Regions from separate parts of the Melissospora conviva genome, predicted to be linked through region 2. Evidence: predicted binding sites of a transcription regulator. Region 2 holds the regulator's gene; the other holds the start of a gene.
The links. Region 2 encodes HrcA, which represses chaperone genes, less so after heat shock. Its sites were predicted from a motif close to GGTTNGCACNCTCNNNNNGAGNGTGCNAACC; they were not measured.
Positions count from the first base shown of each region.

Region 1: groL (chaperonin GroEL) is a predicted target of HrcA. The motif match lies at 1,557-1,587, and genes of this name have one in related genera.

Region 1 is NZ_JBLLDT010000004.1:168,193-171,193, forward strand. It holds gene paaN (phenylacetic acid degradation protein PaaN) at 1-470, shown strand, start outside; partial or broken gene ACK8GG_RS12145 (hypothetical protein) at 409-591, opposite strand; gene ACK8GG_RS12150 (cold-shock protein) at 914-1,117, shown strand; gene groL (chaperonin GroEL) at 1,772-3,001, shown strand, end outside.
Region 2 is NZ_JBLLDT010000010.1:51,858-54,858, forward strand. It holds gene hemW (radical SAM family heme chaperone HemW) at 1-205, shown strand, start outside; gene ACK8GG_RS19600 (DUF4870 domain-containing protein) at 267-929, opposite strand; gene hrcA (heat-inducible transcriptional repressor HrcA) at 1,237-2,259, shown strand; gene dnaJ (molecular chaperone DnaJ) at 2,326-3,001, shown strand, end outside.

The DNA of each region.
Region 1 (3,001 bases), on a different contig from region 2:
ACCGCCTCAATGCCGTGACCCGCGCCGGTACGGCGGTGCTGCCGTCGCGGACGGTGGAGCACCCGGCCTACCCCGAGGCCGTGGTGCGTACCCCCACCGTCGTCCGGCTCGCTGCCGAGGACGTGCAGACGTACGGCCGGGAGTGGTTCGGGCCGATCTCCTTCGCGGTCGCGACCGGCTCCACCGAGGAGAGCCTGCGGATCTTCCGGGAGACCGTCGGACGCAAGGGGGCGCTGACCGCGGCCGTCTACTCCACCGACGAGAAGGTCCTCGACGCGATGGAGAGCGCCGCGATCGATGTCGGGGTGCACCTGTCCTGCAACCTCACCGGTGGCGTCTTCGTCAACCAGTCGGCGGCCTTCTCCGACTTCCACGCCAGCGGGGCCAACCCGGCGGCGAACGCCGCCCTCACCGACGGCGCGTACGTCGCCAACCGGTTCCGCGTCGTGCAGAGCCGCCGCCACAGCTGAGCGGCCGCGGGTTCCGCTTCGCGCCGAAGCGGAACCCGCCCGCGGGCGCCCGGTGGTTGCCGACGACCACCTCCAGCATCAGCTCCGGCCGGCTGCAGGCGCGTGACCAGGCGGCGGCAGCCGGGTTCTCCCGCCGGGAACGGCATTCAGCGGGGCGGCTGCGCCGGTCGCCGCGGGCTGTCGCGTGCACAGTGGAACAGCCGCCGCCGCGCCCGACTGTCACATTCCGTACGGCAGCGACAGGCGACGATGCGGAATGGCCTGTGCACCGCTCGCGGTCGTCGTTTTCGGGTAGTGCGGTTGAGTGACGGCTCGTGTACCGTGCGATTTCTGTCGCCATTACGCATCGGTGATCGCCGCTGCGTACACGGCGCAGCCGGGCGGTATTCGCGCTGCCCGGAGAGTCGGAGTGCAACAGCAGCGGCTGAGTGAGGAAGTGCACCGTGGCGCAAGGCACCGTCAAGTGGTTCAACAGCGAAAAGGGCTATGGTTTCATCGCCGTCGATGGTGGGCAGGACGTTTTCGTCCACTTCACGGCGATTGAGATGGACGGCTACAAGGCTCTCGACGACGGCCAGCGAGTCGAGTTCGAGATCGGCCAGGGGCAGAAGGGGCCGCAGGCGGAGCAGGTGCGAATCGTCGCCTGATCCCGTCCCTTTTCGTTCACCGCTCCCGGTAACCCCTCGGGACGCGACGATCGGTCTTTCGAGATCTTCCCGTCCGCCGAGCGGTGAGCGCCGCTCGCCGTAGCCGCTCGCTGCCGCGCCGTCGCCAGGGACGGTGCGGCAGCGGCCCCGGCGGCTCTGGCCGCTCCTTCGATTGCGGCCCCCTGGTGCGCCCGCCGTCAGCGCCGGTGACGTTCCCGGCCGGCCCCTCCGGCCTCGCGCCCTCCGCGCCGGCTCCGGCCGCGTGGCCTCCGCGCCGGCTCTGGCCTCGCGCCCTCCCGGCCCCAGGCGCTTCTCCCGGGTCGGCGCCGGCTCGCGGCGGGCCCCGCTTCTCGTGCGTGAACAGTCTCCGACTCGCCGTCGAACTCGCCGCATGCTCGCCGGTTGCGCTTGCACTCGGCATGCCAGAGTGCTAAACAGTGATTGGCACTCGCGGTGTGCGAGTGCCAATGGTCGGGGCGGTAGGGCCACGGTCGTCCATCCCACGGTGGGCGGTACGGGGCCGGTCGTCGCGGGCTGTCCGCCCGGCCGACGGATGTCCCTGTCGCGAGACAGAGACGTCCCAAGGGCGTAAGCAGGCGGCACATCCGGGCCGGCAGGTCCGAATGCCGTGAGTGTCCAGGAGGACAACACCGTATGGCCAAGATGATCGCGTTCGACGAAGAGGCGCGCCGCGGCCTCGAGCGGGGCATGAACCAGCTCGCTGACGCCGTAAAGGTGACGCTCGGCCCGAAGGGCCGCAACGTCGTGCTCGAGAAGAAGTGGGGTGCCCCCACCATCACCAACGATGGTGTGAGCATCGCCAAGGAGATCGAGCTCGAGGACCCGTACGAGAAGATCGGCGCTGAGCTGGTCAAGGAGGTCGCCAAGAAGACCGACGACGTTGCCGGTGACGGCACGACGACGGCGACCGTCCTGGCCCAGGCTCTGGTCCGCGAGGGCCTGCGCAACGTCGCGGCCGGCGCGAACCCGATGGCCCTGAAGCGGGGCATCGAGGCCGCCGTCGCGAGCGTCTCGGAGGAGCTGCACAAGCTCGCCAAGGACGTTGAGACCAAGGAGCAGATCGCCTCCACCGCCTCCATCTCCGCTGGTGACAGCAGCGTCGGCGAGATCATCGCCGAGGCGATGGACAAGGTCGGCAAGGAAGGCGTCATCACTGTCGAGGAGAGCAACACCTTCGGTCTGGAGCTTGAGCTCACCGAGGGCATGCGCTTCGACAAGGGCTACATCTCGGCCTACTTCATGACCGACCCGGAGCGTATGGAGGCCGTCTTCGACGACCCCTACATCCTGATCGCGAACAGCAAGATCTCGACCGTCAAGGACATCCTGCCGGTCCTCGAGAAGGTCATGCAGTCGGGCAAGCCGCTGGTGATCATCGCCGAGGACGTCGAGGGCGAGGCCCTGGCGACCCTGGTCGTGAACAAGGTCCGCGGCACCTTCAAGTCGGTCGCCGTCAAGGCGCCGGGCTTCGGTGACCGTCGCAAGGCCATGCTCGCCGACATCGCCATCCTCACCGGTGGCCAGGTCATCAGCGAGGAGGTCGGCCTCAAGCTGGACGCCGCCGGTCTCGAGGAGCTCGGCCGCGCCCGCAAGGTCGTCATCACCAAGGACGAGACCACCATCGTCGACGGTGCCGGTGACGCCGAGCAGATCCAGGGCCGGGTCAACCAGATCCGGGCCGAGATCGACCGCAGCGACTCCGACTACGACCGTGAGAAGCTGCAGGAGCGGCTGGCCAAGCTGGCCGGCGGCGTCGCGGTGATCAAGGTCGGCGCGGCCACCGAGGTCGAGCTCAAGGAGCGCAAGCACCGCATCGAGGACGCCGTTCGCAACGCGAAGGCCGCCGTCGAAGAGGGCATCGTC
Region 2 (3,001 bases):
GACCCACATGGAGGACGTGATGCTGCGGCTGCGGCTCGCCGAAGGGCTGCCGCTCGCGGTGCTGGACCCGGCCGGCGTAACCGGCGCCCGGCGGGCGCTGGAGCAGGGCCTGCTGGATGAGGCGGGCTACCGGGCGGGGCAGGCCGTGCTGACGCTGCGCGGCCGGCTCCTCGCCGACGCGGTGGTGCGCGACCTGCTGCCCTGACCGGGTGCGGCCCGCCGGCGGCACCGCCGCGGGGCGGGGCGCTGCCGACGGGACGGGTGGGTCACTTCACGAACGCGTAGCTCATCGGGTACTGGTAGAGCACTCCCTCGGTGGCCTTCACGCCGCCGATGATGCCGAAGATGATCGGGATCAGAATGCTGATCATCGGGAGGAAGAAGAGCACTCCGCAGGTGATCACGGCGATCACCGCGGCGACGATCGTGACGATCGTCCAGGTGATCTGGAAGTTGAGCGCGGCGACGGCGTGCGCCCGGACCACCGGCGACTGCGGCCCCTTGGAGACCATGGCGATCAGCGGGGCGAGCCAGCCGAGCCCGCCGCTGCCGAGCAGGGCCCCGCCGGCCCCGCCGAAGTGCGCGATCAGCGCCCAGGTCTTGTCGTCGTTGCTCGGGTATCCGGGCGGCGGCGGGGCGGTGGGATAGCCGGGCTGGCCGCCGTAGGGCGGGTAACCCCCACCGGCCGGCGGAGGATAACCGCCGGGCTGGCCGTACCCGCCGGGCTGGCCGTATCCGCCGGGCTGCTCGTAGCCGCCGGGCTGGCCGTACGCGCCGGGCTGCTGGCCGTACTCGCCCGGCTGCTGGTCGTAGGCGCCGGGTTGCCCGCCGCCGGAGGTCGGCGAGCCGTAGGGAGGGTTCTGCCCCTGCGGCGGGGGAGAGGTGGGATCGGGCCGGTCCGATCCGTGTTGCGGCGGGAAATCGGTCATAGCCTCAACGGTAGGGCCGAGGCGCAACCGGCGAGACGGCGACACTGCGATCCGACAGCTCGGTCACCGCCGGCGCTGAGCAGGCGCGCCGGCGCCCCGGGCGCCACCTCGGGTTGATCATCGCGCTCCGGCCCCGCGCGACGTACACTGGCACTCGCTACAGTCGAGTGCCAGCAGGGCGTGAGGTCGGCCGATCCGGTCGCCGCCCGGCCTGGCAGCGGTTCGCGTGCTCGCCGCGGCAGTGGCCGCGCACCGGGCCCGCTGCCGGGGCAGCACCTTCGACTGTCGTCACCGCAAAGGGGGAGGGATGAGTCTCGACGAACGCAAACTCGACGTGCTGCGGGCGATCGTCGAGGACTACGTCGCCACCCAGGAGCCGGTCGGCAGCAGGGCCCTGGTCGAGCGGCACCAGCTCGGCGTCTCGCCGGCCACGGTGCGCAACGACATGGCGGTGCTGGAGGAAGAGGGCTTCATCCGGCAGCCGCACACCAGCGCCGGCCGGGTCCCCACCGACCGCGGCTACCGCCTCTTCGTTGACCGGCTCTCCCGGATCAAGCCCCTCTCGCCCGCCGAACGGCGGGCGATCGAGCGCTTCATGGCCGGCGCCGTCGACCTCGACGACGTCGTGCACCGCACCGTCCGACTGCTCGCGCAGCTGACCCGCCAGGTCGCGGTGGTGCAGTACCCCAGCCTGGCCCGTTCCGCCGTACGCCACCTGGAGCTGGTGCCGATCTCCACCACCCGGCTGATGCTGGTGATGATCACCGACACCGGCCGGGTCGAGCAGCGGCTGGTGGAGATGCCCGGCCCGACCCCGGGTGAGGACGTCACCGAGCTGCGGCGGCTGGTCAACGAGAAGCTCTGCGGCAAGAAGCTCTCCGACACCCCGCCGCTGGTGCAGACGCTGGTCGAGGAGGCGTCACCGCTGCTGCGCGGGGCGATGACCTGCCTGGCCACCGTGCTGCTGGAGACGCTGGTCGAGCGACACGAGGAACGAATCGCGCTGGCCGGCACCGCTAACCTGACCCGGGGTGGTCTCCTTGACTTCCAGGGTTCGCTTCGGCCGGTCCTCGAGGCGCTCGAGGAGGAGGTCGTGCTCCTCAAGCTGATCGGCGAGACCGAACCGAGCGCGACCCGGGTACGCATCGGCGACGAGAACGAGATCGACAACCTGCGGGCGACGTCGGTGGTGAGCGCCGGGTACGGCCCCGGCAGCACCATCGTCGGCGGGCTGGGGGTGCTCGGCCCGACCCGGATGGATTACCCCGGGACGATCGCCACCGTGCGGGCCGTGGCACGCTACGTCGGCGAGCTGCTCGCACAGAACTGACCAGGGGCAACCGGCCCGAGGACCGGCGAACGTCAAGCGACACAGACGATGGGGACACCGAACGCAGTGGCCAGGGACTACTACGGAATTCTCGGCGTCAGCCGGGGAGCCTCCGACGACGAGATCAAGCGCGCCTACCGCAAGCTGGCCCGCCAGTACCACCCGGACGTGAATCCGGATCCGGAGGCCCAGGAGAAGTTCAAGGAGATCAACGCCGCGTACGAGGTCCTCTCCGACGACCAGAAGCGGCAGATCGTCGACCTCGGGGGTGACCCACTCGCCCCCGGCGGTGGCGGCGCCCCCGGCGGCGCCGGCCCGTTCGTCGGATTCCAGGACATCATGGACGCCTTCTTCGGCGGCGCCGGTGGCGGCGCCGGGCGAGGCCCGCGCCCGCGTACCCGGCCCGGCTCCGACGCGATCATCCGGCTTGAGCTGGACCTCAACGAGACCGCCTTCGGGGTGGAGGCGCCGATCACGGTCGACACCGCCGTGCTCTGCACCACCTGCAGCGGCGCCGGCACGGCCGCCGGTACCCACCCGGCGACCTGTGACGCCTGCGGCGGGCGCGGTGAGGTCCAGTCGGTGCAGCGCACCTTCCTCGGCCAGGTGATGACCGCCCGCCCCTGCACCGTCTGCTCCGGCCACGGCAGCACCATCCCGAACCCCTGCGGGACCTGCGCCGGTGACGGCCGGGTCCGCACCCGGCGTTCGCTGACGGTCAAGATCCCGGCCGGTGTCGAGG